Regions from separate parts of the Psychrobacillus sp. FSL K6-1464 genome, predicted to be linked through region 2. Evidence: a T-box and tRNA genes for the amino acid it is inferred to sense, from the RefSeq annotation. Region 2 holds a T-box; the other holds one or more tRNA genes.
The links. A T-box is a leader RNA that pairs with one kind of tRNA and senses whether it is charged. The one in region 2 lies ahead of proS (proline--tRNA ligase), so its partner is inferred to be a tRNA-Pro.

Region 1: it encodes a tRNA-Pro, which carries the amino acid that the T-box ahead of proS (proline--tRNA ligase) is inferred to sense. The anticodon was not compared.

Annotation. Positions count from the first base shown of each region.
Region 1 is NZ_JBBOOP010000001.1:87,355-102,687, reverse strand. Features, by position in the region: gene MKX39_RS00530 (sensor histidine kinase) at 1-162, opposite strand, end outside; gene MKX39_RS00525 (response regulator transcription factor) at 159-833, opposite strand; gene MKX39_RS00520 (GNAT family N-acetyltransferase) at 1,200-1,757, shown strand; rRNA gene rrf (5S ribosomal RNA) at 1,966-2,081, opposite strand; rRNA gene MKX39_RS00510 (23S ribosomal RNA) at 2,202-5,130, opposite strand; tRNA gene MKX39_RS00505 (tRNA-Ala) at 5,246-5,321, opposite strand; tRNA gene MKX39_RS00500 (tRNA-Ile) at 5,339-5,415, opposite strand; rRNA gene MKX39_RS00495 (16S ribosomal RNA) at 5,510-7,063, opposite strand; tRNA gene MKX39_RS00490 (tRNA-Ala) at 7,243-7,318, opposite strand; tRNA gene MKX39_RS00485 (tRNA-Pro) at 7,331-7,407, opposite strand; tRNA gene MKX39_RS00480 (tRNA-Arg) at 7,413-7,489, opposite strand; tRNA gene MKX39_RS00475 (tRNA-Leu) at 7,505-7,593, opposite strand; tRNA gene MKX39_RS00470 (tRNA-Gly) at 7,609-7,683, opposite strand; tRNA gene MKX39_RS00465 (tRNA-Leu) at 7,701-7,785, opposite strand; tRNA gene MKX39_RS00460 (tRNA-Lys) at 7,814-7,886, opposite strand; tRNA gene MKX39_RS00455 (tRNA-Thr) at 7,895-7,970, opposite strand; tRNA gene MKX39_RS00450 (tRNA-Val) at 7,984-8,059, opposite strand; rRNA gene rrf (5S ribosomal RNA) at 8,084-8,199, opposite strand; rRNA gene MKX39_RS00440 (23S ribosomal RNA) at 8,320-11,248, opposite strand; rRNA gene MKX39_RS00435 (16S ribosomal RNA) at 11,444-12,997, opposite strand; gene lysS (lysine--tRNA ligase) at 13,442-14,932, opposite strand; gene dusB (tRNA dihydrouridine synthase DusB) at 15,111-15,333, opposite strand, start outside.
Region 2 is NZ_JBBOOP010000001.1:2,843,182-2,858,514, reverse strand. Features, by position in the region: rRNA gene MKX39_RS14560 (23S ribosomal RNA) at 1-2,672, shown strand, start outside; rRNA gene rrf (5S ribosomal RNA) at 2,793-2,908, shown strand; tRNA gene MKX39_RS14550 (tRNA-Asn) at 2,917-2,991, shown strand; tRNA gene MKX39_RS14545 (tRNA-Ser) at 2,997-3,088, shown strand; tRNA gene MKX39_RS14540 (tRNA-Glu) at 3,113-3,187, shown strand; tRNA gene MKX39_RS14535 (tRNA-Val) at 3,249-3,324, shown strand; tRNA gene MKX39_RS14530 (tRNA-Met) at 3,360-3,434, shown strand; tRNA gene MKX39_RS14525 (tRNA-Asp) at 3,438-3,513, shown strand; tRNA gene MKX39_RS14520 (tRNA-Phe) at 3,646-3,721, shown strand; tRNA gene MKX39_RS14515 (tRNA-Thr) at 3,731-3,806, shown strand; tRNA gene MKX39_RS14510 (tRNA-Tyr) at 3,813-3,896, shown strand; tRNA gene MKX39_RS14505 (tRNA-Trp) at 3,903-3,976, shown strand; tRNA gene MKX39_RS14500 (tRNA-His) at 4,004-4,079, shown strand; tRNA gene MKX39_RS14495 (tRNA-His) at 4,114-4,189, shown strand; tRNA gene MKX39_RS14490 (tRNA-Gln) at 4,191-4,262, shown strand; tRNA gene MKX39_RS14485 (tRNA-Gly) at 4,266-4,340, shown strand; tRNA gene MKX39_RS14480 (tRNA-Cys) at 4,351-4,424, shown strand; tRNA gene MKX39_RS14475 (tRNA-Leu) at 4,465-4,547, shown strand; gene MKX39_RS14470 (MBL fold metallo-hydrolase) at 4,818-5,666, opposite strand; gene MKX39_RS14465 (alpha/beta fold hydrolase) at 5,980-6,762, opposite strand; T-box leader at 6,989-7,203, shown strand; gene proS (proline--tRNA ligase) at 7,253-8,692, shown strand; gene MKX39_RS14455 (TerD family protein) at 8,754-9,380, opposite strand; gene MKX39_RS14450 (ATP-grasp domain-containing protein) at 9,420-10,478, opposite strand; gene MKX39_RS14445 (B3/B4 domain-containing protein) at 10,478-11,173, opposite strand; gene queG (tRNA epoxyqueuosine(34) reductase QueG) at 11,230-12,369, shown strand; gene trmL (tRNA (uridine(34)/cytosine(34)/5-carboxymethylaminomethyluridine(34)-2'-O)-methyltransferase TrmL) at 12,382-12,855, shown strand; gene MKX39_RS14430 (hypothetical protein) at 13,186-13,368, shown strand; gene MKX39_RS14425 (aldo/keto reductase) at 13,408-14,238, shown strand; gene MKX39_RS14420 (hypothetical protein) at 14,698-14,916, shown strand; gene MKX39_RS14415 (NUDIX hydrolase) at 14,933-15,333, shown strand, end outside.

The DNA of each region.
Region 1 (15,333 bases), 2.8 Mb from region 2:
ACTTTCAACAATTGATCTTGCAACTAATACATTTTTTTCATCATTTTTCTCCTTAAGATTGTGGTGGTAATACGTATTTACTACCATAAATCCCAACGTTCCACTAGCGATCATTATCAACAGGGTCATCCACACGAACTTACTATATAAAGTTTTCATCATATAGACTCTTCCAACTTATAACCCACGCCACGGATAGTAGTAATCTGTACAGACGTTTCTAGTTTAGTTAGTCGCTCTCTTACCCTTTTTATATGAACACTTAATGTTTGTTCATCTCCTTCAAAATCAATCCCCCATACTGTTTCTATTAACTGATCTCGAGTAAACACCTGGTTTGGTTTAGAAGCCAACTTAGATAGCAACTCAAACTCTTTTAATGGTAAAACTAAAATTTCCTCTCCCACTAGTACTTCAAAGCTTTTACGATTGATTAACATATTACCAAAGCGGATGTTCACATCGCTTGTTTTATCATACCTTCTTAAAATAGCGCGGATACGAAATAACAATTCCTTAGGTTCAAAAGGTTTTACTAAATAATCATCTGACCCAGCAATATATCCTTTTTCTTTATCTTCTAGTTTTCCTTTTGCTGTTAAAAGCAATACAGGAATATTGTATTGTTCTCGTATTAACCTGGTTAGTTGAAGGCCATCCATAACAGGCATCATGACGTCAATTATTGCGAGATCTGGAAGTTGACGTTCCAACATATGTAATCCCTCTGTTCCATTTACAGCTTTAATAACACGGTACCCAGATTGAGATAAATAAATCGAAATTAGTTCAAGTGTATGAATATCATCGTCTACTGCTAATATTACTGCCACTTTAACCCTCCTATATAAATGTAGTTACTACGTATTGTGTCTGTTTAATTGTAATACAGCAAGTAGTTAGTAGAAAAATATAGAAGTACTTTAAAATAGACGTAAAAAGCCGTTACCATTTTGCTTAGTAACGATTGCTTTTTACTGCCCATCGTACCCTACTCTAACGAGAGAGACCCCGGCTATTATTGGAGACAACCTCCATGTCCCGGGCTACAAAAGCAGATAGACGGCAAATTTCTTCTATAGAGGAACTGACTGCTGATAACTTTTTGCGGGTATGTGTAAGACAAAGGATTTTTATAGTAGAATGGGATGATGATACCTACTACTTTACTTCTGACTATAATTAATGGAGGGGATTAAATGAACATTGAGAAAATATATAGTGATTTACCTATCCTAGAAACAGAACGCCTTATTCTTAGAAAAGTCACAGAAGAAGATATTGAAGATATGTATTTGTACGGTTCAGATGAAGAAGTATCTAAGTATGTAACTTGGAATACTCATGAAACAATAGCGGATACAAAAGGTTTTGTTGAATTTGTATTGAATAAATATGAAAATAAGCAGGTGTCACCGTGGGGAATCGAATATAAGGAAAACGGAAAATTTATCGGGACTATTGATTTTGTTTGGTGGCAACCAAATCATAAAATTGCTGAAATCGGATATGTTATTTCTAGAGACTATTGGGGAAAAGGCCTAACTACTGAAGTAGCAAAGGAATTAGTAAAGTTTGGCTTTGAAGAAATGGATTTGGTTCGTGTTCAAGCAAGGTGTGATGTAGAAAATATTGCTTCAGCACGAGTAATGGAAAAAGCAGGAATGACTCTTGAAGGAATAATTAGAAAAGGTATATTTGTGAAAGGAGAACATCGAGATTTAAAAATGTACTCTATCTTAAAAGAAGAGTTTTAATGATCTCGCTGAAATTCCAGAATGCAGATATATTTCTAACTCACTTGGTGTGCATTTTTATTACAAACAGTATTGGTTCCCACATATTCCATGAACACTAGCTAAGATTAACATTCATTCTATTGTTAAAGAATTTGAAAACACACTAAATCATAAATATGTAAAAAGAAGTCGTTACCGATTTAACTCGGTAACGACTTCTTTTAGTGCCCAGCGACGTCCTACTCTCACAGGGGGAAACCCCCAACTACCATCGGCGCTGAAGAGCTTAACTTCCGTGTTCGGTATGGGAACGGGTGTGACCTCTTCGCTATCGTCACTAGACTTGAATACTTTTGAAAGACATCCTTTATTATAACAACTCTGTAGAATAATACAAGAGTTATTTTAAAAAAGTTTTATTCTTTCAAAACTGGATAAACGACATTGTTACGTTAAACAAATTTGGTTAAGTCCTCGATCGATTAGTATTCGTCAGCTGCACGTGTCGCCACGCTTCCACCCCGAACCTATCTACCTCATCGTCTTTGAGGGATCTTACTTACTTGCGTAATGGGAAATCTCATCTTGAGGGGGGCTTCGTGCTTAGATGCTTTCAGCACTTATCCCGTCCACACATAGCTACCCAGCGATGCTCTTGGCAGAACAACTGGTACACCAGCGGTGTGTCCATCCCGGTCCTCTCGTACTAAGGACAGCTCCTCTCAAATTTCCTACGCCCACGACGGATAGGGACCGAACTGTCTCACGACGTTCTGAACCCAGCTCGCGTACCGCTTTAATGGGCGAACAGCCCAACCCTTGGGACCGACTACAGCCCCAGGATGCGATGAGCCGACATCGAGGTGCCAAACCTCCCCGTCGATGTGGACTCTTGGGGGAGATAAGCCTGTTATCCCCGGGGTAGCTTTTATCCGTTGAGCGATGGCCCTTCCATGCGGAACCACCGGATCACTAAGCCCGTCTTTCGACCCTGCTCGACTTGTAGGTCTCGCAGTCAAGCTCCCTTCTGCCTTTACACTCTTCGAATGATTTCCAACCATTCTGAGGGAACCTTTGGGCGCCTCCGTTACACTTTAGGAGGCGACCGCCCCAGTCAAACTACCCGCCTGACACTGTCTCCTACCCGGGTTACGGGTATGGGTTAGAATTTCAATACAACCAGGGCAGTATCCCACCGACGCCTCCTCCGAAGCTGGCGCTCCGGGCTCTAAGGCTCCTGCCTATCCTGTACAAGTTGCACCAAAATTCAATATCAAGCTATAGTAAAGCTCCACGGGGTCTTTCCGTCCTGTCGCGGGTAACCTGCATCTTCACAGGTACTATAATTTCACCGAGTCTCTCGTTGAGACAGTGCCCAGATCGTTACGCCTTTCGTGCGGGTCGGAACTTACCCGACAAGGAATTTCGCTACCTTAGGACCGTTATAGTTACGGCCGCCGTTTACTGGGGCTTCAATTCGCACCTTCGCTTGCGCTAAGCACTCCTCTTAACCTTCCAGCACCGGGCAGGCGTCAGCCCATATACTTCACCTTACGGTTTTGCATAGACCTGTGTTTTTGCTAAACAGTCGCCTGGGCCTATTCACTGCGGCTCTTCTAGGCTATGAACCCAAAAGAGCACCCCTTCTCCCGAAGTTACGGGGTCATTTTGCCGAGTTCCTTAACGAGAGTTCTCTCGCTCACCTTAGGATTCTCTCCTCGACTACCTGTGTCGGTTTGCGGTACGGGCACCTTTCACCTCGCTAGAGGCTTTTCTTGGCAGTGTGAAATCAGGAACTCTAGACATACGTCCTCGCCATCACAGCTCAATGTTAAAGAATGCGGATTTGCCTACATTCACACCTTACTGCTTGGACATGCATAACCAACAGCATGCTTACCCTATCCTTCTGCGTCCCCCCATTACTCAAACGGTGGTTTGGTGGTACAGGAATATCAACCTGTTATCCATCGCCTACGCCTATCGGCCTCGGCTTAGGTCCCGACTAACCCTGAGCGGACGAGCCTTCCTCAGGAAACCTTAGTCATACGGTGGACGGGATTCTCACCCGTCTTTCGCTACTCATACCGGCATTCTCACTTCTAAGCGCTCCACCAGTCCTTCCGGTCTGACTTCAACGCCCTTAGAACGCTCTCCTACCACTGATACCAAAGGTATCAATCCACAGCTTCGGTGATTTGTTTAGCCCCGATACATTTTCGGCGCAGCGTCACTCGACCAGTGAGCTATTACGCACTCTTTAAATGATGGCTGCTTCTAAGCCAACATCCTGGTTGTCTAAGCAACGCCACATCCTTTTCCACTTAACAAATACTTTGGGACCTTAGCTGGTGGTCTGGGCTGTTTCCCTCTTGACTACGGATCTTATCACTCGCAGTCTGACTCCCAAACATAAATCATTGGCATTCGGAGTTTGTCTGAATTCGGTAACCCGGGATGGGCCCCTAGTCCAAACAGTGCTCTACCTCCAAGATTCTAACGTTTGAGGCTAGCCCTAAAGCTATTTCGGAGAGAACCAGCTATCTCCAGGTTCGATTGGAATTTCTCCGCTACCCACACCTCATCCCCGCACTTTTCAACGTGCGTGGGTTCGGACCTCCAGTAAGTGTTACCTTACCTTCATCCTGGACATGGGTAGATCACCTGGTTTCGGGTCTACGACCACATACTCATTCGCCCTATTCAGACTCGCTTTCGCTGCGGCTCCGTCTTCTCGACTTAACCTTGCATGGGATCGTAACTCGCCGGTTCATTCTACAAAAGGCACGCTATCACCCATTAACGGGCTCTAACTACTTGTAGGCACACGGTTTCAGGATCTATTTCACTCCCCTTCCGGGGTGCTTTTCACCTTTCCCTCACGGTACTGGTTCACTATCGGTCACTAGGTAGTATTTAGCCTTGGGAGATGGTCCTCCCAGATTCCGACGGAATTTCACGTGTTCCGCCGTACTCAGGATACACTCAAGAGAGAATGAATTTTAGACTACGGGGCTTTTACCCTATCCTGCGGACCTTTCCAGATCGCTTCGTCTAACTCATTCCTTTGTAACTCTATGTAGAGTGTCCTACAACCCCAAAAGGCAAGCCTTTTGGTTTGGGCTATTCCCGTTTCGCTCGCCGCTACTCAGGGAATCGAATTTTCTTTCTCTTCCTCCAGGTACTTAGATGTTTCAGTTCCCTGGGTGTGTCTCAGATGCGCTATGTATTCACGCAAATGTACTGCTCCATTACGAACAGTGGGTTTCCCCATTCGGAAATCTCCGGATCAAAGCTCACTTACAGCTCCCCGAAGCATATCGGTGTTAGTGCCGTCCTTCGTCGACTCCTAGTGCCAAGGCATTCACCGTGCGCCCTTATTAACTTAACCTAAAAGTTAAAAAGTCTTACACGTCGTGATTACGTAAATAATCACAACAGAATTTCTTGTTGTTTATTGTTTCAATGTCGTTTTATCCAGTTTTCAAAGAACAAATTATAATCTTTGGTGGAGCCTAGCGGGATCGAACCGCTGACCTCCTGCGTGCAAGGCAGGCGCTCTCCCAGCTGAGCTAAGGCCCCGAAACAAAAAAAGGGTATGGTGGGCCTAAATGGACTCGAACCATCGACCTCACGCTTATCAGGCGTGCGCTCTAACCAGCTGAGCTATAGGCCCTCTTTGAATTTCCATATATTAATATGAACATTCAAAACTGAACTGCAAAACGTTAAGATACGAATAAAGATTCGTATTCCGATATTATCCTTAGAAAGGAGGTGATCCAGCCGCACCTTCCGATACGGCTACCTTGTTACGACTTCACCCCAATCATCTGTCCCACCTTCGGCGGCTGGCTCCCGTAAGGGTTACCCCACCGACTTCGGGTGTTACAAACTCTCGTGGTGTGACGGGCGGTGTGTACAAGGCCCGGGAACGTATTCACCGTGGCATGCTGATCCACGATTACTAGCGATTCCGGCTTCATGTAGGCGAGTTGCAGCCTACAATCCGAACTGAGAACGGTTTTATGGGATTTGCTCACCCTCGCGGGGTTGCGACCCTCTGTACCGTCCATTGTAGCACGTGTGTAGCCCAGGTCATAAGGGGCATGATGATTTGACGTCATCCCCACCTTCCTCCGGTTTATCACCGGCAGTCACCTTAGAGTGCCCAACTAAATGCTGGCAACTAAGATCAAGGGTTGCGCTCGTTGCGGGACTTAACCCAACATCTCACGACACGAGCTGACGACAACCATGCACCACCTGTCACCGCTGTCCCCGAAGGGAAAAGCCTATCTCTAGGCCGGTCAGCGGGATGTCAAGACCTGGTAAGGTTCTTCGCGTTGCTTCGAATTAAACCACATGCTCCACCGCTTGTGCGGGCCCCCGTCAATTCCTTTGAGTTTCAGTCTTGCGACCGTACTCCCCAGGCGGAGTGCTTAATGCGTTAGCTGCAGCACTAAGGGGCGGAAACCCCCTAACACTTAGCACTCATCGTTTACGGCGTGGACTACCAGGGTATCTAATCCTGTTTGCTCCCCACGCTTTCGCGCCTCAGCGTCAGTTACAGACCAGAAAGCCGCCTTCGCCACTGGTGTTCCTCCAAATCTCTACGCATTTCACCGCTACACTTGGAATTCCGCTTTCCTCTTCTGTACTCAAGTCCCCCAGTTTCCAATGACCTTCCACGGTTGAGCCGTGGGATTTCACATCAGACTTAAAGGACCGCCTGCGCGCGCTTTACGCCCAATAATTCCGGACAACGCTTGCCACCTACGTATTACCGCGGCTGCTGGCACGTAGTTAGCCGTGGCTTTCTAATGAGGTACCGTCAAGGTACGAGCAGTTACTCTCATACTTGTTCTTCCCTCACAACAGAGTTTTACGATCCGAAAACCTTCTTCACTCACGCGGCATTGCTCCATCAGACTTTCGTCCATTGTGGAAGATTCCCTACTGCTGCCTCCCGTAGGAGTCTGGGCCGTGTCTCAGTCCCAGTGTGGCCGATCACCCTCTCAGGTCGGCTACGCATCGTCGCCTTGGTGAGCCGTTACCTCACCAACTAGCTAATGCGCCGCGGGCCCATCCTGTAGTGACAGCCGAAACCGTCTTTTAACATCTCCCCATGTGAGGAAATGGATTATTCGGTATTAGCCCCGGTTTCCCGGAGTTATCCCAATCTACAGGGCAGGTTGCCCACGTGTTACTCACCCGTCCGCCGCTAAATCAGAAGAAGCAAGCTTCTTCGTCATTCGCTCGACTTGCATGTATTAGGCATGCCGCCAGCGTTCGTCCTGAGCCAGGATCAAACTCTCCATAATAGTTCACTTCCAGTATGCAGAGCACATTGAAAGCGGACAAATTAGAACTAGTTTAAAAGCTCATTTTGTTTTGCTGGCATCATCATTAAATGATGTCCAAAATTGTTTTGCTATCATCCTAACAAGTTAGTTGAAAGCTATGTTTCTTAACGTTTTGCATGTTCAGTTTTCAATGTTCATGGTGGAGCCTAGCGGGATCGAACCGCTGACCTCCTGCGTGCAAGGCAGGCGCTCTCCCAGCTGAGCTAAGGCCCCGAAAATAATAACTGGTCGGGAAGACAGGATTCGAACCTGCGACCCCTTGGTCCCAAACCAAGTGCTCTACCAAGCTGAGCTACTTCCCGTTATATGGTGCGCTCGGCAGGACTCGAACCTGCAACCTCTTGATTCGTAGTCAAGTGCTCTATCCAATTGAGCTACGAGCGCAATGTTTCAAAAAAGTGGTGCCGAGGACCGGAATCGAACCGGTACGGTAGTCACCTACCGCAGGATTTTAAGTCCTGTGCGTCTGCCAGTTCCGCCACCCCGGCACTTTAGTGAATCTTTGGAGCGGAAGACGAGGTTCGAACTCGCGACCCCCACCTTGGCAAGGTGGTGTTCTACCACTGAACTACTTCCGCTCGGTTATTAAATTAAATGGTGCGGGTGAAGGGAGTCGAACCCCCACGCCTTGCGGCGCTAGATCCTAAGTCTAGTGCGTCTGCCAGTTCCGCCACACCCGCAAAAAATATAATTCACTATAAAAAGTGATGAGCCATGTAGGATTCGAACCTACGACCCTCTGATTAAAAGTCAGATGCTCTACCAACTGAGCTAATGGCTCGAAAAAAGTGGTGCCGGAGAAAGGACTTGAACCCTCAACCTACTGATTACAAGTCAGTTGCTCTACCAGTTGAGCTACTCCGGCAGGAGTAAATATATGGTGGAGGATGACGGGCTCGAACCGCCGACCCTCTGCTTGTAAGGCAGATGCTCTCCCAGCTGAGCTAATCCTCCATGGGATATATAATTTTATTGCAAGCCCAGCGACGTCCTACTCTCACAGGGGGAAACCCCCAACTACCATCGGCGCTGAAGAGCTTAACTTCCGTGTTCGGTATGGGAACGGGTGTGACCTCTTCGCTATCGTCACTAGACTTGAATACTTTTGAAAGACATCCTTTATTATAACAACTCTGTAGAATAATACAAGAGTTATTTTAAAAAAGTTTTATTCTTTCAAAACTGGATAAACGACATTGTTACGTTAAACAAATTTGGTTAAGTCCTCGATCGATTAGTATTCGTCAGCTGCACGTGTCGCCACGCTTCCACCCCGAACCTATCTACCTCATCGTCTTTGAGGGATCTTACTTACTTGCGTAATGGGAAATCTCATCTTGAGGGGGGCTTCGTGCTTAGATGCTTTCAGCACTTATCCCGTCCACACATAGCTACCCAGCGATGCTCTTGGCAGAACAACTGGTACACCAGCGGTGTGTCCATCCCGGTCCTCTCGTACTAAGGACAGCTCCTCTCAAATTTCCTACGCCCACGACGGATAGGGACCGAACTGTCTCACGACGTTCTGAACCCAGCTCGCGTACCGCTTTAATGGGCGAACAGCCCAACCCTTGGGACCGACTACAGCCCCAGGATGCGATGAGCCGACATCGAGGTGCCAAACCTCCCCGTCGATGTGGACTCTTGGGGGAGATAAGCCTGTTATCCCCGGGGTAGCTTTTATCCGTTGAGCGATGGCCCTTCCATGCGGAACCACCGGATCACTAAGCCCGTCTTTCGACCCTGCTCGACTTGTAGGTCTCGCAGTCAAGCTCCCTTCTGCCTTTACACTCTTCGAATGATTTCCAACCATTCTGAGGGAACCTTTGGGCGCCTCCGTTACACTTTAGGAGGCGACCGCCCCAGTCAAACTACCCGCCTGACACTGTCTCCTACCCGGGTTACGGGTATGGGTTAGAATTTCAATACAACCAGGGCAGTATCCCACCGACGCCTCCTCCGAAGCTGGCGCTCCGGGCTCTAAGGCTCCTGCCTATCCTGTACAAGTTGCACCAAAATTCAATATCAAGCTATAGTAAAGCTCCACGGGGTCTTTCCGTCCTGTCGCGGGTAACCTGCATCTTCACAGGTACTATAATTTCACCGAGTCTCTCGTTGAGACAGTGCCCAGATCGTTACGCCTTTCGTGCGGGTCGGAACTTACCCGACAAGGAATTTCGCTACCTTAGGACCGTTATAGTTACGGCCGCCGTTTACTGGGGCTTCAATTCGCACCTTCGCTTGCGCTAAGCACTCCTCTTAACCTTCCAGCACCGGGCAGGCGTCAGCCCATATACTTCACCTTACGGTTTTGCATAGACCTGTGTTTTTGCTAAACAGTCGCCTGGGCCTATTCACTGCGGCTCTTCTAGGCTATGAACCCAAAAGAGCACCCCTTCTCCCGAAGTTACGGGGTCATTTTGCCGAGTTCCTTAACGAGAGTTCTCTCGCTCACCTTAGGATTCTCTCCTCGACTACCTGTGTCGGTTTGCGGTACGGGCACCTTTCACCTCGCTAGAGGCTTTTCTTGGCAGTGTGAAATCAGGAACTCTAGACATACGTCCTCGCCATCACAGCTCAATGTTAAAGAATGCGGATTTGCCTACATTCACACCTTACTGCTTGGACATGCATAACCAACAGCATGCTTACCCTATCCTTCTGCGTCCCCCCATTACTCAAACGGTGGTTTGGTGGTACAGGAATATCAACCTGTTATCCATCGCCTACGCCTATCGGCCTCGGCTTAGGTCCCGACTAACCCTGAGCGGACGAGCCTTCCTCAGGAAACCTTAGTCATACGGTGGACGGGATTCTCACCCGTCTTTCGCTACTCATACCGGCATTCTCACTTCTAAGCGCTCCACCAGTCCTTCCGGTCTGACTTCAACGCCCTTAGAACGCTCTCCTACCACTGATACCAAAGGTATCAATCCACAGCTTCGGTGATTTGTTTAGCCCCGATACATTTTCGGCGCAGCGTCACTCGACCAGTGAGCTATTACGCACTCTTTAAATGATGGCTGCTTCTAAGCCAACATCCTGGTTGTCTAAGCAACGCCACATCCTTTTCCACTTAACAAATACTTTGGGACCTTAGCTGGTGGTCTGGGCTGTTTCCCTCTTGACTACGGATCTTATCACTCGCAGTCTGACTCCCAAACATAAATCATTGGCATTCGGAGTTTGTCTGAATTCGGTAACCCGGGATGGGCCCCTAGTCCAAACAGTGCTCTACCTCCAAGATTCTAACGTTTGAGGCTAGCCCTAAAGCTATTTCGGAGAGAACCAGCTATCTCCAGGTTCGATTGGAATTTCTCCGCTACCCACACCTCATCCCCGCACTTTTCAACGTGCGTGGGTTCGGACCTCCAGTAAGTGTTACCTTACCTTCATCCTGGACATGGGTAGATCACCTGGTTTCGGGTCTACGACCACATACTCATTCGCCCTATTCAGACTCGCTTTCGCTGCGGCTCCGTCTTCTCGACTTAACCTTGCATGGGATCGTAACTCGCCGGTTCATTCTACAAAAGGCACGCTATCACCCATTAACGGGCTCTAACTACTTGTAGGCACACGGTTTCAGGATCTATTTCACTCCCCTTCCGGGGTGCTTTTCACCTTTCCCTCACGGTACTGGTTCACTATCGGTCACTAGGTAGTATTTAGCCTTGGGAGATGGTCCTCCCAGATTCCGACGGAATTTCACGTGTTCCGCCGTACTCAGGATACACTCAAGAGAGAATGAATTTTAGACTACGGGGCTTTTACCCTATCCTGCGGACCTTTCCAGATCGCTTCGTCTAACTCATTCCTTTGTAACTCTATGTAGAGTGTCCTACAACCCCAAAAGGCAAGCCTTTTGGTTTGGGCTATTCCCGTTTCGCTCGCCGCTACTCAGGGAATCGAATTTTCTTTCTCTTCCTCCAGGTACTTAGATGTTTCAGTTCCCTGGGTGTGTCTCAGATGCGCTATGTATTCACGCAAATGTACTGCTCCATTACGAACAGTGGGTTTCCCCATTCGGAAATCTCCGGATCAAAGCTCACTTACAGCTCCCCGAAGCATATCGGTGTTAGTGCCGTCCTTCGTCGACTCCTAGTGCCAAGGCATTCACCGTGCGCCCTTATTAACTTAACCTAAAAGTTAAAAAGTCTTACACGTCGTGATTACGTAAATAATCACAACAGAATTTCTTGTTGTTTATTGTTTCAATGTCGTTTTATCCAGTTTTCAAAGAACAAGAGTTGAATCTTCATATAAAATGAACATTCAAAACTGAACTGCAAAACGTTAAGATACGAATAAAAATTCGTATTCCGATATTATCCTTAGAAAGGAGGTGATCCAGCCGCACCTTCCGATACGGCTACCTTGTTACGACTTCACCCCAATCATCTGTCCCACCTTCGGCGGCTGGCTCCCGTAAGGGTTACCCCACCGACTTCGGGTGTTACAAACTCTCGTGGTGTGACGGGCGGTGTGTACAAGGCCCGGGAACGTATTCACCGTGGCATGCTGATCCACGATTACTAGCGATTCCGGCTTCATGTAGGCGAGTTGCAGCCTACAATCCGAACTGAGAACGGTTTTATGGGATTTGCTCACCCTCGCGGGGTTGCGACCCTCTGTACCGTCCATTGTAGCACGTGTGTAGCCCAGGTCATAAGGGGCATGATGATTTGACGTCATCCCCACCTTCCTCCGGTTTATCACCGGCAGTCACCTTAGAGTGCCCAACTAAATGCTGGCAACTAAGATCAAGGGTTGCGCTCGTTGCGGGACTTAACCCAACATCTCACGACACGAGCTGACGACAACCATGCACCACCTGTCACCGCTGTCCCCGAAGGGAAAAGCCTATCTCTAGGCCGGTCAGCGGGATGTCAAGACCTGGTAAGGTTCTTCGCGTTGCTTCGAATTAAACCACATGCTCCACCGCTTGTGCGGGCCCCCGTCAATTCCTTTGAGTTTCAGTCTTGCGACCGTACTCCCCAGGCGGAGTGCTTAATGCGTTAGCTGCAGCACTAAGGGGCGGAAACCCCCTAACACTTAGCACTCATCGTTTACGGCGTGGACTACCAGGGTATCTAATCCTGTTTGCTCCCCACGCTTTCGCGCCTCAGCGTCAGTTACAGACCAGAAAGCCGCCTTCGCCACTGGTGTTCCTCCAAATCTCTACGCATTTCACCGCTACACTTGGAATTCCGCTTTCCTCTTCTGTACTCAAGTCCCCCAGTTTCCAATGACCTTCCACGGTTGAGCCGTGGGATTTCACATCAGACTTAAAGGACCGCCTGCGCGCGCTTTACGCCCAATAATTCCGGACAACGCTTGCCACCTACGTATTACCGCGGCTGCTGGCACGTAGTTAGCCGTGGCTTTCTAATGAGGTACCGTCAAGGTACGAGCAGTTACTCTCATACTTGTTCTTCCCTCACAACAGAGTTTTACGATCCGAAAACCTTCTTCACTCACGCGGCATTGCTCCATCAGACTTTCGTCCATTGTGGAAGATTCCCTACTGCTGCCTCCCGTAGGAGTCTGGGCCGTGTCTCAGTCCCAGTGTGGCCGATCACCCTCTCAGGTCGGCTACGCATCGTCGCCTTGGTGAGCCGTTACCTCACCAACTAGCTAATGCGCCGCGGGCCCATCCTGTAGTGACAGCCGAAACCGTCTTTTAACATCTCCCCATGTGAGGAAATGGATTATTCGGTATTAGCCCCGGTTTCCCGGAGTTATCCCAATCTACAGGGCAGGTTGCCCACGTGTTACTCACCCGTCCGCCGCTAAATCAGAAGAAGCAAGCTTCTTCGTCATTCGCTCGACTTGCATGTATTAGGCATGCCGCCAGCGTTCGTCCTGAGCCAGGATCAAACTCTCCATAATAGTTCACTTCCAGTATGCAGAGCACATTGAAAGCGGACAAATTAGAACTAGTTTAAAAGCTCATTTTGTTTTGCTGGCATCATCATTAAATGATGTCCAAAATTGTTTTGCTATCATCCTAACAAGTTAGTTGAAAGCTATGTTTCTTAACGTTTTGCATGTTCAGTTTTCAATGTTCATGTTGTTGTAATGTCGTTTTGGCGACTTTAATATCATATCAAATCCTGATATCGTTGTCAACAACTTTTTTTAATTTGTTTTTCGTGTAAGTCACTAATGAAAATGACAACTTGATAACTATACCACCTGTGAAACGTTCTGACAAGTGGTTTTCTTAAATTTTATTTAAAAACTTCTAACGACTATACCACACACAATATATAGTATAAATATAAAAAGTGAGCCACTACTAATAGTAGTAACTCACTTTTTATAATACCTATCTTAATCTTTATGACGCATTGTCGGAAATAATAGTACATCGCGAATAGAGGCTGAGTTAGTTAATAACATCACTAATCTATCTATACCGATACCTAGACCACCTGTTGGCGGCATTCCATACTCAAGCGCTTCTAAGAAATCTTCATCCATTTCATGCGCTTCGTCATTACCAGCTTCTTTTTCTACCATTTGTGCTTCGAAGCGCTGACGTTGATCAATAGGATCATTTAACTCTGTAAAAGCATTCGCATGCTCACGACGGACGATGAATAATTCAAAACGATCAGTAAAGCGGCCGTCTTCTGGATTTTTCTTCGCAAGTGGTGATACTTCTACCGGATGACCAAAGATAAATGTCGGTTGCACTAGTGTTTCTTCTACTTTTTGTTCGAAGAATTCATTTAATACATGTCCTACTTCCATAGATGGTCTTACATCTACTCCGTGCTCCTTAGCTAAAGCGTGCGCCTCTTCCTTTGTAAGCTCTGCCCAGAAGTCAACACCCGTAGTTTCTTTTACCGCATCAGCCATATGCCAACGTCTCCAACCCGGCGCAAGATTAATCTGATCTTCCCCGTAAGTTACCGTAGTTGTCCCTAAAACATCTTGCGCTACATGAGCAACTAAGTTTTCCGTTAGATTCATAATATCATTATAGTCTGCATAAGCTTCATACAATTCAATCATCGTAAACTCTGGGTTATGGCGTGTAGATACACCTTCGTTACGGAATACACGACCAATTTCATAGACTTTCTCTAATCCACCTACTATAAGGCGTTTTAAATGTAATTCAATTGCGATACGCATATATAATTCCATATCTAACGCATTATGATGCGTTATGAAGGGACGAGCTGCTGCTCCACCTGCTATTGTATGTAACATTGGTGTTTCCACCTCTAAGTAGCCTTCGTTATCTAAGTAACGACGCATAGCACGAATAATACGACTTCTCGTTATAAATGTATTTTTACTTTCTTCACTAGTCATTAGATCTAAATAACGTTGACGATAACGTTGCTCGACATCTTTTAAGCCATGGAATTTCTCCGGCATCGGTCGTAGAGATTTAGTTAAGAATGTGAACTCAGTTGCTTTTACAGATAGCTCTCCAACTTGTGTACGGAATACATTTCCACGTATACCCACTATATCTCCTAAATCAGCTGTATTAAATAACTCATAAGCGTCATCACCAATAGCATCTTTACGTACATAAATTTGAATTTGGCCACCAAGATCCTGAATATGCGCAAATCCTGCTTTTCCTTTTCCACGCTTCGTCATAATTCTACCAGCAATAATCACTTCATGTAGTGTTTCTTCTAATTGTTCTTTTGTAAATTGATCAAACTCAGTAACTACTTCATTACTTAAATGTGAACGTACGAATTTACTACCAAAAGCATCTAGCCCTTTTTCTTGTATTGAAGCCATCTTTTGTCTTCTCACCAAAAGTTGATCGTTTAATTCTTCCATATTAGACATGTTCGTCACTCCTCCACTATCTATTATCCGTAATTACTTTTTCACGATGCATTTATTGTACACAATTTCTGCATTCTAATCATCTTTTTCTAATAGAAGAATACTTTTTCTATTATTCTGATTATGGTTTTAAACGGAAAAAGCTGCCACCTATAGTGACAGCCCTTTGGTTTATCGATTAAATCAGGATAGATTCTGCAGCCTCATATTCTTTAGAAGACTCTTCTGCAAAGTAACGTAAATAGTCTTTTAACTCTTGTGCAGATTCAGTTTGATTAATCTTGTTTCTTGCTATACCATTGCCCCGAATACCTTTTAAGTACCAAGATGCATGTTTGCGCATTTCTCTAACCGCAATATTTTCACCTTTTAGGGCCATTAAACGTTCAAAATGCAGTAAG
Region 2 (15,333 bases):
AACGGGAATAGCCCAAACCAAAAGGCTTGCCTTTTGGGGTTGTAGGACACTCTACATAGAGTTACAAAGGAATGAGTTAGACGAAGCGATCTGGAAAGGTCCGCAGGATAGGGTAAAAGCCCCGTAGTCTAAAATTCATTCTCTCTTGAGTGTATCCTGAGTACGGCGGAACACGTGAAATTCCGTCGGAATCTGGGAGGACCATCTCCCAAGGCTAAATACTACCTAGTGACCGATAGTGAACCAGTACCGTGAGGGAAAGGTGAAAAGCACCCCGGAAGGGGAGTGAAATAGATCCTGAAACCGTGTGCCTACAAGTAGTTAGAGCCCGTTAATGGGTGATAGCGTGCCTTTTGTAGAATGAACCGGCGAGTTACGATCCCATGCAAGGTTAAGTCGAGAAGACGGAGCCGCAGCGAAAGCGAGTCTGAATAGGGCGAATGAGTATGTGGTCGTAGACCCGAAACCAGGTGATCTACCCATGTCCAGGATGAAGGTAAGGTAACACTTACTGGAGGTCCGAACCCACGCACGTTGAAAAGTGCGGGGATGAGGTGTGGGTAGCGGAGAAATTCCAATCGAACCTGGAGATAGCTGGTTCTCTCCGAAATAGCTTTAGGGCTAGCCTCAAACGTTAGAATCTTGGAGGTAGAGCACTGTTTGGACTAGGGGCCCATCCCGGGTTACCGAATTCAGACAAACTCCGAATGCCAATGATTTATGTTTGGGAGTCAGACTGCGAGTGATAAGATCCGTAGTCAAGAGGGAAACAGCCCAGACCACCAGCTAAGGTCCCAAAGTATTTGTTAAGTGGAAAAGGATGTGGCGTTGCTTAGACAACCAGGATGTTGGCTTAGAAGCAGCCATCATTTAAAGAGTGCGTAATAGCTCACTGGTCGAGTGACGCTGCGCCGAAAATGTATCGGGGCTAAACAAATCACCGAAGCTGTGGATTGATACCTTTGGTATCAGTGGTAGGAGAGCGTTCTAAGGGCGTTGAAGTCAGACCGGAAGGACTGGTGGAGCGCTTAGAAGTGAGAATGCCGGTATGAGTAGCGAAAGACGGGTGAGAATCCCGTCCACCGTATGACTAAGGTTTCCTGAGGAAGGCTCGTCCGCTCAGGGTTAGTCGGGACCTAAGCCGAGGCCGATAGGCGTAGGCGATGGATAACAGGTTGATATTCCTGTACCACCAAACCACCGTTTGAGTAATGGGGGGACGCAGAAGGATAGGGTAAGCATGCTGTTGGTTATGCATGTCCAAGCAGTAAGGTGTGAATGTAGGCAAATCCGCATTCTTTAACATTGAGCTGTGATGGCGAGGACGTATGTCTAGAGTTCCTGATTTCACACTGCCAAGAAAAGCCTCTAGCGAGGTGAAAGGTGCCCGTACCGCAAACCGACACAGGTAGTCGAGGAGAGAATCCTAAGGTGAGCGAGAGAACTCTCGTTAAGGAACTCGGCAAAATGACCCCGTAACTTCGGGAGAAGGGGTGCTCTTTTGGGTTCATAGCCTAGAAGAGCCGCAGTGAATAGGCCCAGGCGACTGTTTAGCAAAAACACAGGTCTATGCAAAACCGTAAGGTGAAGTATATGGGCTGACGCCTGCCCGGTGCTGGAAGGTTAAGAGGAGTGCTTAGCGCAAGCGAAGGTGCGAATTGAAGCCCCAGTAAACGGCGGCCGTAACTATAACGGTCCTAAGGTAGCGAAATTCCTTGTCGGGTAAGTTCCGACCCGCACGAAAGGCGTAACGATCTGGGCACTGTCTCAACGAGAGACTCGGTGAAATTATAGTACCTGTGAAGATGCAGGTTACCCGCGACAGGACGGAAAGACCCCGTGGAGCTTTACTATAGCTTGATATTGAATTTTGGTGCAACTTGTACAGGATAGGCAGGAGCCTTAGAGCCCGGAGCGCCAGCTTCGGAGGAGGCGTCGGTGGGATACTGCCCTGGTTGTATTGAAATTCTAACCCATACCCGTAACCCGGGTAGGAGACAGTGTCAGGCGGGTAGTTTGACTGGGGCGGTCGCCTCCTAAAGTGTAACGGAGGCGCCCAAAGGTTCCCTCAGAATGGTTGGAAATCATTCGAAGAGTGTAAAGGCAGAAGGGAGCTTGACTGCGAGACCTACAAGTCGAGCAGGGTCGAAAGACGGGCTTAGTGATCCGGTGGTTCCGCATGGAAGGGCCATCGCTCAACGGATAAAAGCTACCCCGGGGATAACAGGCTTATCTCCCCCAAGAGTCCACATCGACGGGGAGGTTTGGCACCTCGATGTCGGCTCATCGCATCCTGGGGCTGTAGTCGGTCCCAAGGGTTGGGCTGTTCGCCCATTAAAGCGGTACGCGAGCTGGGTTCAGAACGTCGTGAGACAGTTCGGTCCCTATCCGTCGTGGGCGTAGGAAATTTGAGAGGAGCTGTCCTTAGTACGAGAGGACCGGGATGGACACACCGCTGGTGTACCAGTTGTTCTGCCAAGAGCATCGCTGGGTAGCTATGTGTGGACGGGATAAGTGCTGAAAGCATCTAAGCACGAAGCCCCCCTCAAGATGAGATTTCCCATTACGCAAGTAAGTAAGATCCCTCAAAGACGATGAGGTAGATAGGTTCGGGGTGGAAGCGTGGCGACACGTGCAGCTGACGAATACTAATCGATCGAGGACTTAACCAAATTTTGTTTAACGTAACAATGTCGTTTATCCAGTTTTGAAAGTACAAAAAAAATATAAAAAAAAGCTTGAATTATTTTCTAGTTTTGTTATACTAAGTATTGTCTTTCAAATTAATAAGGTCTAGTGATGATGGCGAAGAGGTCACACCCGTTCCCATACCGAACACGGAAGTTAAGCTCTTCAGCGCCGATGGTAGTTGGGGGTCTCCCCCTGTGAGAGTAGGACGTTGCTAGGCTGTATTATTCCGAAGTAGCTCAGTGGTAGAGCAATCGACTGTTAATCGATTGGTCGTAGGTTCGAGTCCTACCTTCGGAGCCATTTTAGGAGAGCTGTCCGAGTGGCCGAAGGAGCACGATTGGAAATCGTGTAGGCGGGTTAAACTGTCTCAAGGGTTCAAATCCCTTGCTCTCCGCCAGATTAGTTTTCTACATAAAAGTATGGCCCCTTGGTCAAGCGGTTAAGACACCGCCCTTTCACGGCGGTAACACGGGTTCGAATCCCGTAGGGGTCACCATTTATTAAATTGAACGAATGAAGTTGACGCAGAGATGCGAAGATTATCGTAATTTTACCCAGGAGGATTAGCTCAGCTGGGAGAGCATCTGCCTTACAAGCAGAGGGTCGGCGGTTCGAGCCCGTCATCCTCCACCATTTCTTTTGAAACAAATTAGCAATTATAGTATTGTCGCGGGGTGGAGCAGTGGTAGCTCGTCGGGCTCATAACCCGAAGGTCGCAGGTTCAAATCCTGTCCCCGCAACCAAATGGTCCCGTGGTGTAGCGGTTAACATGCCTGCCTGTCACGCAGGAGATCGCCGGTTCGATCCCGGTCGGGACCGCCATTTTTTAAAAGATTGGTGATAAGCAAGAAGGTCGAGGAAGCGATTGAGTGATGGAAGAAACGTACTAAAGTACGTGACTAACTGAACGAATGAAGCTGACAAAGAGATTCGCAGCTTAGCACAATCAAATTTGGCTCAGTAGCTCAGTCGGTAGAGCAAAGGACTGAAAATCCTTGTGTCGGCGGTTCGATTCCGTCCTGAGCCACCATATTTATAAGCCGGAATAGCTCAACTGGTAGAGCAACTGACTTGTAATCAGTAGGTTGAGGGTTCAAGTCCTTTTTCCGGCACCATACACTGGTGGGGTAGCGAAGTGGCTAAACGCGGCGGACTGTAAATCCGCTCCTTCGGGTTCGGCGGTTCGAATCCGTCCCCCACCACCAGTTTTTAGGGGCATAGTTTAACGGTAGAATAGAGGTCTCCAAAACCTTTGATGTGGGTTCGATTCCTACTGCCCCTGCCAATTTTTTTTAGTTAGCTTTGAATAATGGCGGTTGTGGCGAAGTGGTTAACGCATCGGATTGTGATTCCGACATTCGGGGGTTCAATTCCCCTCAGTCGCCCCATATTCCTTAGTAGTTAGCTCTTTTTTTATTTGTGGCGGTTGTGGCGAAGTGGTTAACGCACCGGATTGTGATTCCGGCATTCGGGGGTTCAATTCCCCTCAGTCGCCCCATTGGGGTATAGCCAAGCGGTAAGGCAATGGATTTTGATTCCATCATGCCCTGGTTCGAATCCAGGTACCCCAGTTTGCGGAAGTAGTTCAGTGGTAGAACACCACCTTGCCAAGGTGGGGGTCGCGAGTTCGAACCTCGTCTTCCGCTCCAATTACTTTACGGCGGCATAGCCAAGTGGTAAGGCACAGGTCTGCAACACCTTTATCACCGGTTCAAATCCGGTTGCCGCCTCCAATTTTTAAAAATGATTTAATAACTGCCTAGTATTTATTTTGCCGGTGTGGCGGAATTGGCAGACGCGCGGGACTCAAAATCCCGTATCCTCTGGATGTGCCGGTTCGACCCCGGCCACCGGTATAAAAGCAAAGAACCCTTGATATTTCAAGGGTTCTTTTTTTGGGAAAATGTAGATAACATAGTTGTACTATAAATAGAAAAAGAAATTACTCACGGTTTCAATAGTAGTAAGAATAAGCCCAAGAGAAATCACCTCTTGGGCTTTATATGTTTATGAACTAACACAAAGCTTTTGATCATTTAGTGTGTTCCTACAATAGTTAGGAATCAACATGGCAAACTCCGTACTCCTTTGGAATTTAGTGCAATTCTCTTTAGCAACGATACATGTTACGCAAAACCATTTACAAAGTACTCGATTATTTCTAAATCGTCTTCCGTCACGTCACGGTCAAAAAGAGAGGACATCTCTTCTACAATTGCCTCTATTTTTCCTTTATGTTTATTTGTTAATTCTGCACTTGTCTTTAATAATGATACAAAGGAAGTAAATTCATCCTTTGTTAAAGGTGCTGGATGATGAGATAGGAAGAAGATTTCTGCGTCATAGCCTTCAATTTTCTCCAAAAGCTTATACATCTTTTCAATGGTATAATGCCACTTTTCTGCGTACATATTTGCATAGAGACAGTCACCAAGAAATAATGTCTTTTCCTCTGCTATATAAATGAGATTCGAATCAGGTGAATGATCTCCACCAACATGTTCAATGATACAGGTAACCCCACCTATATTAAGTTTGATTTGCTTGTCAAAAATGATAGTGGGATCTGGTATGATAACTTCTCGCATACTTCCTAGCTCTAGCTTTATCGCATCTGCACAAAAAGGAATTTCAATCCCTGCTTCGACACGTCCATCCAACTCCTTATCTTCCCATGATAGCTTTTGAAGTTCTTTTACTTTGTTATAGGTCATGGAATTGGCAACTGAAGGAACATCCATTTCACGTAAGCCAAATACATGATCCCAATGCCAATGTGTGAGAGCCAGAATATCCCCTGTGAGATGATAGGAAGCTAATTGCTCTTTAAAGTATTTAGCATGATTAGAAGAATTACCAGCATCAATCAGTAGAGTCTGTTTGTCCCCTACAATAGCAGCTAATATCGGTCGATCTGTCTTTTGATATGGAGGCAGGTAAAAGAGTCGATCGGAAAGTTTTTTCAATGTTTGCATGAACTCGTACTCCTTAGATATGTTTGTAACGTTCATTATATACTACTGTTACAGGTGATGAGAAATAAAACTAGAAGTGTAATTGAACTTTGCATTTCGGGAGGGGATACAAAGTTGTTAAATCTAGTTGCATATAAGTTTGCTCGTGCAAACATGTAAAATTTATTATTGTTTGATAAAGATCCACTTTCATTTAATTTTTTAAACTATATATGTACTTTAGTAAGTGAGACTCTTAAAGGTAGAGTTTGAAAAGATTCACAAGATAGCTTATTAAGCCCTCCCGTGAACCAATTCTAATAGTAAGTAAAACCTATCCAACAAACTGTTTGATTAGCTCGTTAAATTTTTCTCGTTCTTCCCAGAAAAGCCCATGTCCGCTATAGTGAAATGGAACGAGATGCGAATTTTTTATGGCTTCGTTAAGCTCTTGAGCTTGTTTAAATGGCACAAGCTTGTCATGCACACCATGAACGATTAATGTAGGAACTGTTATTTTAGGAAGATCAGTATCAAGCTTTTCATCTCTTAAAGTGTTGATAATTGCTGCAGTGGACCATCCAGCTGCCTGTAGTCCTAATCCATTAAACCAATTAGAGAATGGGGCAGAAATATATTGAAAGAAAAAAGTATCTGTTACACCTTGCATCATTTTAGGTCGGTCGTTTAATGTTTCTGTAAGAAGTCGGTTCGCTGTTTCTTGTGTAAATCCAGTTGGAGCAGCGGCGTCTATTAGAATCAGTCTCGATAATCCGTAAGCATTGTGACGAGTCGCATATCGTATAGCGATTGCTCCTCCTGTAGAATGGCCAGCTAGAGTAAAGTTGGTTAACTGGAGTGATTTAACTACTGCATGGATGTCATCTGCTAGTCTGTCAAAGTTGTAACCATGGATTGGTCTATCTGACTTTCCAAAACCTCTCCAGTCAATACCTATACAGCGGTAACCCATTGATGGGAGAACATCATACTGATATTCGAATTGTTCATGGTTTAAAGGCCAACCATGTAAAAATACAATTGTCTTGCTTGCACTAGGATTAATATCCTCTACAAATAAATTAACACCTTGTTCTACGTTTACAAAGTAACCCACGCCAATTCCTCCATGAAAAAGTTTTATAGGTTAAGATACTCGAAAGTGTTTAAATGGGTGAATCGCAAGATACTAACCGCAAATCGCAAATTAGAATTTTTTAATCGCAAGTTCGCCTAAGATAATCGCAAGTTCCAAGGCTTGCTCTTTTATAAAAAAACATAAAATTATTAGCAGAGCTTTATTCACATTGTATTAAAGTAGGATATTTGGTATATTATTAGTAATACAATCTACGAAGTGACCAAGTAAATGAGAATTGTGAAACAGAAAGTATAGCCAATGCTGAAAGCTATACCACCGCTTCTTATTGAAACCTATCACGGAGATGTTATGTAAACATAACCGACTCGTTTTCGTTAACAAACGTTTAGAGGGCTTAAAATTTTAAAGCTAAACTAAGGTGGTACCACGTCTATTCAGCACAGAGACGTCCTTTTACGAGGATGACTTTGTGCTTTTTTCATTGATGTAAATAGGAGGAATATAAATGACAAATCAACAGCAAAACGATTTTACTAAATGGTATATTGACACGATTCAGAAGGCAGATTTAATGGATTACACACCAGTTCGTGGGTGTATTGCTTTTAAACCAGATGGCTTTGAAATTTGGGAGCATATTCAAGATGAGATGAACAGACGTTTTAAAGAAACAGGTCACCGTAATGCTTATTTCCCAATGCTAATTCCTGAGTCTTTTTTCCAAAAAGAAAAGGATCATATTGAAGGGTTTGCGCCAGAATTACCATGGGTTACTGAGGCAGCTGGTGAAAAATTAGAAGAGCGTTTAGCATTACGCCCAACATCAGAAACAATGATTGGTCATTTGTATTCGAATTGGATTAAGAGTTATCGTGATCTGCCAGTTCTTATTAACCAATGGGCTAACGTTTTTCGTTGGGAAAAGAAAACACTTCCGTTTATCCGTACTTCTGAATTTTTATGGCAAGAAGGACATACAGCACACGTAGACGAGGAAGAGGCACGTCAGGAAACAATGCAGATGCTTAACATCTATAAAGAGGTTGTAGAGGAGCTTTTAGCAATTCCAGTATATGATGGTCAAAAAACACCTTCCGAACGTTTTGCAGGAGCTGTAGATACCTATTCTATCGAAGCTATGATGAAAGACGGAAAAGCAGTTCAAGCTGGGACTTCTCATTACCTTGGAACAAAATTTGCGGAAGCATTTGATATCAAATACTTAAACAAAGAAAACAAGCATCAGCATGTGCATACAACATCTTGGGGAACATCTACTCGTTTAATCGGTTCAGTTATTATGGTACATGGTGATGAACAGGGTCTTGTATTACCTCCACGTGTTGCACCAACTCAAGTAGTGCTAATTCCTGTGGGTCCTTGGAAGAAGAACCCTGCAATTATGGAGAAACTAGATGAGCTATATGCAGCATTGAAAGCAAAAGGTATCCGTGTTCGTCTTGATGATTCAGATCAATCTCCTGGTTATAAATTCAATGAATGGGAGCTAAAAGGTGTACCGGTTCGTATTGAATTAGGACCTCGTGATTTAGAGAACAATCAAGCGTTGATCAAAGTACGTGACCTGACAGAAAAAGAATCAGTAGAAATTGCTGTTATAGTAGAACGTATTGAAGAAGAGTTAACTACTATGCAAACACGTTTACTGGAGAAAGCTCGTGCATTCCGTGATGAGAATTCCCATACAAATGTAGATTCTCTAGAGCAGTTAAAACAACATCTTACGGATTCAACGGAAAATGGCACAATTCCTGGATGGATTCTTGCAGGATGGTGTGGGGAGGATGCTTGTGAAGAGAATGTGAAGAATGAAACGAAATTTACGACTCGTAATATTCCATTCAACCCACCAGCTGAAAAAGCAACATGTATTAACTGTGGGAAGGATTCGAAACATACTGTATGGTTCGGTCGTGCCTACTAAAAAATAGTAGTGATTAAAAAAAACAACCCTAAGTGGTTGTTTTTTTTGATGACGAAACATATTATTTTGATCCTGCTACCCAATTCATACCCCAGTTATACGCATGATCCATCTCTTTATGACCCTTGAAGTATTCTACTAAGCGTTCAATTTTAAATGTCTCATTATTTACATTTTCAATCATTGCGACTGCACACATTATTTGTCCATTACGATGTTCATCTAGCTTCACTTCAATAGCTGGGCCAGCCGGATATGTTAATGTAACAACTCCATCTGCTTCTGCCCAATTGGCTACCCCTTGATAGATAAATGAATACACCAAAATTCTTTTTATATCTGTTATTTTATTTCCGTTAATTCTCAGGTTTTCTCCTCCTGATAGGGAACCAGTACGATCATCACCATCGAGTTCCATATAGGGTGCTTGCTTTAGTGTGCCAAAAGCGTTACCTAAAGCTTGTACGCAGCCTTTTTCGCCGTTATTTAATTCATATAAGCAACCTAGGTCTAAGTCTACACCTTTAGGTTTTCCACCGAGTAGGGAAGAAAGGAATCCAGTAGATTTTGCTTTAACTTGTTGATCCCATTGGAGATTTACTAAAATTTCTCCGATATTATTGTTGTTTTTAGTAAGATTAATGGACTGTCCCTTTTTCTTAAGCTCAATCTTGTTCAAATTTACCATCAATAATCACTCCTTTTCTAATTTCACCATTTTGTCTACTTAAACTAAAACCGAAGAATCTTCTGAAGATAGGATTACTGGCTGTTCTATGTGTGTTGCTTTCAAACCAAATTTAGGATAAAGAGGCTCCAACTGATTACCTAGCAATAATTTAATAGCATAGTAGGGGAAATTGATATCTGCTAGACAGCTGATGTGCAATCCACCACTCATGCGGGGATTAATCTCTAGTAGCTTAGGAATACCGTCTTTGTATTTAACTTGGATATTAAATACATAAGGAATTTTATATTGTATTGCCATTTTCTCTGCGATTTCGATTAAATCTTTGTTGTATTCAATTTCTCGAATACGTCCATTTCCTTTTTTCCTAGGTATTGCGGTAAGTAGTGTTCCGTCTGCATCAGCTAAACAGTCGATACTATACTCATAGCCATCCAAATATTCCAAAACCATTAAGTCCGGGAAATGCTCCTGCGTTTGTAAGATTCTAAGAGCAGTTTCATATGAAATTTTTTGAGAAGAAGCAGTATTGAATATAAAAGGAATCGTATCTGCATCATTATCAATAATTCGGAATCCGCTTGCTCCTTCTCCAATGACAGGTTTAATGCATAGTTTCGTATTATCCCTACTTAATTGTTCATAGGCTTCTTTAAATTCCTGCGCATTGTTAACAATTTGATAGGATGGAATAGTAACGATAAAGTTACCTTCCTTTTCTTGGTTTTGTAAAGATAGATACATCGCTGCTTTGTTATCAACCATGGCCATTAAATCACCATCCGGACAAACCAACACTGACACACCGATGTCTTCGAACTTTTCTAAGTGCCGAGATATAAGCACGTTTTCTTTTCGTGGAACAAATATATGAATCTGATTTTGTATACAATAGTCTAAGCAAAACTGTATATAATCCTCACCCTCAATATCTGGCTCTGTACTAAACACATCACAATAATTGAAATATACAGTGTCAGAATTAGGATGTGTTCCATGAATGATAAATTCTTGTTGATCGGGATTATGACGTATCAACTCCATGTAGTGTGAAACAGTTGAAAACCATCTATTAAACCAAATATTGAGGACCATTATAATTCTCCTTTGCTCGTATGAAAGTTTGTATTTAAAATATTTGTTTTAAAATCACCACCATGTATTTGAGTAAACATGGAAGCCATAGATTCAAGTAATTTCTTACTTTCCTCTACCTTAAAGGAAGGACGTAGAAATACGATTTGTAATGCTTCTGTAGTATCTTCTGTTACAGCTGTTCGCGCAGAGTCTACAAATGGACTTCCAAATGGCCCTGCCTCATCCTGTAGAGTTATAATATTTTTTAATGTATTATCTCTGCCATTTAACCCGACATAAGTTGTTTTTACGGTTCCAATAGTGATGTTTGTTTCACCTTGAATTTTCGCCACATCATATATACCCATTGGAATTTCATATTGCATAGAGAAGAAGTTGTTTAAATCTACAGCAGAATGCATGGGTGTGATATAATTTTGTTTTGCAATCCTTCTATACATAGCTTCCATTGAAGGGCGATAACGATTAGGATCTGCTCCGAACTTTTTCCAGAGAGCTCTCCATTCTTTAATCCCCGCGAAATCATTTACGGGCTTGTCGTCCATTTCAAAGAAAAGTTGCTCTTGAAATAATTGAAGTCGTCCTTTAAGCATTTGGGGTGAGGAAGTAACAATAATTTTGGTATAATGAATAATGCCTATTTTAAATGAGGGCTCTATTTCAGTAATTGAATCATCCAATTTTACTAACATATCAACCATCCTTACAATTATTTTTCTTAAGTGTAGCATAAGAAAGGAGAACATTTGTGAATATCATTCAGTTTCAAGAAAACCTCATAGATTATGCAGCATCCATTGGAATTGACAAAATTGGATTTACTTCTGTTTCTCCATTTCATGAATTAAAAAATCGATTAATCCGACAGCAGGAGTTAGGGTATGCCTCTGGATTCGAAGAACCTGATATTGAGAAAAGAGTGCATCCTGAAAACTTGTCAGCAGAAGCTAGTAGTATTATATCTATTGCAATTGCGTATCCTTCAAAAATGAAAGATGCCCCTCAAAGTGTGAAAGGTGCAAGACGAGGAATCTTCGCACGCGCATCATGGGGTATAGATTATCATACAGTTTTACGTGAAAAATTAGCACTGTTAGAATTATATATTTTATCGCATATTCCAGATGCTAAATTGCGTTCAATGGTAGATACGGGAGAACTTTCGGATCGTGCCGTAGCAGAGCGCGCCGGAATAGGATGGAGTGCAAAAAACTGCGCTATTATTACTCCTGAGTTTGGTTCTTATGTCTATTTAGGAGAAATGATTACGTCAATTCCTTTTGAGTCTAGTGAGCAGATGGAGGACCAATGTGGTGATTGTCGGTTATGCTTAGATGTTTGTCCAACAGGAGCCTTAATAGAAGGTGGTCAGCTAAATGCCCAACGCTGTATTGCTTTTATAACCCAAACGAAAACAATGGTTCCAGATGAATTTCGAGCAAAAATTGGCAATCGCATATATGGTTGTGATACATGCCAAACAGTTTGTCCAAAAAACAAAGGCAAAGCCAATCTTCACCAAGAATCGTTTAAGCCAGAACCTGAGTTAGTGAAACCTTTGCTACTACCTTTACTTAAAATGACGAATCGCACATTTAAAGAAACATATGGTCATATGTCCGGTGCTTGGCGAGGGAAGAATCCAATTCAGCGAAATGCTATAATTGCATTAGCTCATTTTAAAGAGCAGGCAGCTGTTCCAGCACTGATAGATTTAATGCAACATGATGCTAGACCAGTCATCCGTGGTACAGCAGCGTGGGCAATAGGTAAAATAAATACACAAGAAGGCTTGCTAGCCCTTCAAGAGGCTGAACAAAGTGAACAAGTGGATGAAGTTTTAGAAGAGATTCGAAAAGGGTTAGAATATTATACAGTAGAGAATTAGGAAGTGGAATATTTGAGTATTAATGTTGTTTTATATCAACCAGAAATACCTGCTAATACAGGGAATATAGCTAGAACTTGTGCCGGAACAGATGTTAAATTACATTTAATCCGACCTTTAGGATTCTCAACAGATGATAAGATGCTAAAGCGAGCAGGATTAGATTATTGGGAACATGTAGATATTACTTATTATGATGGTCTCGATGAGTTTTTTGCAGCACATCCATCTGGCGAATACTATTTAATTACAAAGTTTGGGGCTAAGCCACATACTACGTTTGATTTTAGTGATACGGAGAAGGATCATTTCTTTATTTTTGGACGTGAAACAAAAGGGTTGCCAAGAGAGTTTATCGATGCACATCCTGATCGTGCATTGAGAATTCCTATGAATGATAATATTCGTTCGTTAAATTTATCGAATACAGCAGCCATTCTAGTTTACGAGGCATTACGTCAGCAAAACTATCCAAATTTGCACTAAGAAGAGCTAGGTATCATGATTGGGTTCACTAAAAAAACGGACGAGGTCATAAATGACTCGTCCGTTTTAACAATAGATTATTTTTCAGATGCACCTGGTTTGTCATCGTATCCTGCTGTGAAAATTGCCACAAGGAACGAAATACTAACACCAAGAATAAGGATTAGTTTCATATGGAGTGCCTCCTCTATAGTATTCTGCACCTAGTATACCCTAATTTGTTTGAAAAAGAAATATTTCAAAAAAACGAAATTTGACAAAAATCGTTCATTTGAATGTTGCAACCTTTCGAATATTCTACTAACATAAAGAAAAGGAGTGATTTTTGATATGAACGAATTCAAAAATGGTCCAGAGAACGGTTCAATGGCAACAAACATGGAAGAAGTAAAGCAGTTAGGAAAACAGATGGATAGAATGAGAGACAACAAAGAGCTAGAAGAAGATAATCGTGTGTCCGATCCAGCTCAATCCGAAGATACATCTTCCATGAAGAAAAGAGAAAACGACTGAGTAACTCAGTCGTTTTCCTCCTAAGAAAGGATGAGAACAATGGCTTTAAATATACGTTCAACGAAAAAGTTATCAAATGGAATTGAGATGCCTAGATTAGGATTAGGTGTTTATAAAATGACTGAACCTGATATTGCAATTCAAGCAATGACAACTGCTCTAGATTATGGCTATCGTCATATTGACACGGCAAGTTTATATGCGAACGAAAAAGAAGTGGGCGAAGCAGTTAGATCATCAATTGTTCCACGCAAAGATATATTCATTACTACAAAGGTGTGGAATACAGATCAAGGCTACGATCAAACTCTCAGAGCATTTGAAAAGTCTTTAAAGCTCTTAGAGATGAATTACGTAGATTTATATTTAACACATTGGCCAATTACAGAAACTTTTGTAGATACATATCGAGCAATAGAACGGTTATATGATGAAAAGCTAATTCGAGCTACAGGTGTTGCCAATCATCATCAGCATCATTTGGAGGCTATTTCTGTTAAAGCAAACGTTAAACCAATGGTTAACCAAATTGAATGTCATCCACGCCTTACGCAGTTTGATCTACGTGAGTATTGTGCAGAACAAGAAATCGCGATAACTTCGTGGTCTCCACTTGCAAGAGGACGAATATTAGAGGAACCAACATTACAACGTATTAGTAACAAATATGGTAAGTCTACTGCTCAAACCATTATAAGATGGCACCTGCAACATGATTTGATCGTCATTCCTAAGTCAGAAAATCCATCTAGAATTGCCGAAAATATGGATGTATATGATTTTGAGTTATCATTCGAGGACATGAAAAATATAGATGCACTTAACTTAAATGAGCGTACTGGTAAAGATCCAGATAACTTTAGTTTTTAATAAGATGATTTAAGTAATATTGCACGATAGTATCTCTCCTGATTTGGAAGAGAAACTATCGTGTTTTATTTATATTGGAAAATATTACGAAATAATGAAACCTATTACATATTTAAGCGTATTAGTAATAATACATGAATAAATATTAGATGAGGTCAATAATGAATATATTTTTTGAAAAGACTTACAAGAAAAAAAGTAGTAAGCCGTTCCTAATATTAAAGATGCTATTGATAAGTTTGATGATTGCAATGCTAATAATGACCATATGGAATAATTTAGATATTTTTTATGTGAGATTAGTATTCATATTAGCAGGGATTAACTTTTTGGTAGATGCTATAGAAAGTTATCTTCAAAAAGAAAATAAAAAAGTGATAATAAGAGAAGTAGTGTTAGGGACTGTACATATATTATTTGCTTTAATCCTTAAGTGGTGAGTGTTAGGAGGAGAATTTAATGGAAGGTTTTATGGGAACAGGAAATTGGCTAGGCATCTTATCTATCGTTTTTATAGTATTATGCTTTTATTTTACGCTTACCTTTTTTCAATACTTAAAACAAGAGGACGCACGTTTAACTAAACAATCCAAATTTGGAGCAGTTATTTGCCTCGCAGTGAGCTTGCTAATTCCAGCAATATACAATCTATATATATTTTTTGAGATGATGAGGTAAGGGAGAGTATGGGGTTATGAAGCAATGGAAGACGTTAAATACGGAGTATGTCCATAAAAGCTCTTACGGAAATATTAGGAAAGATATATGTGAGCTTCCGAATGGTCTGGTCATTAATGATTATTTTGTAAATGAGTATTCCGATTGGGTGAATGCTGTTGTACTAACTAAGGAAAATAAAATACTACTGGTAGAGCAATATAGACATGCCGGAAATGATATCTATTTAGAAATTCCTGCAGGTAAAAGAGAACATGGGGAAACGGATGAGGAAGGCATTATAAGAGAAGTTAAAGAAGAAACAGGGTACATTTCACGACAAACACCTATTTTGCTGGGTGAATTTATGATTAATCCCGCTACGCAAACTAATAAAATTAGAACCTACCTCCTGTTGGATGCATATAAACAATTTGA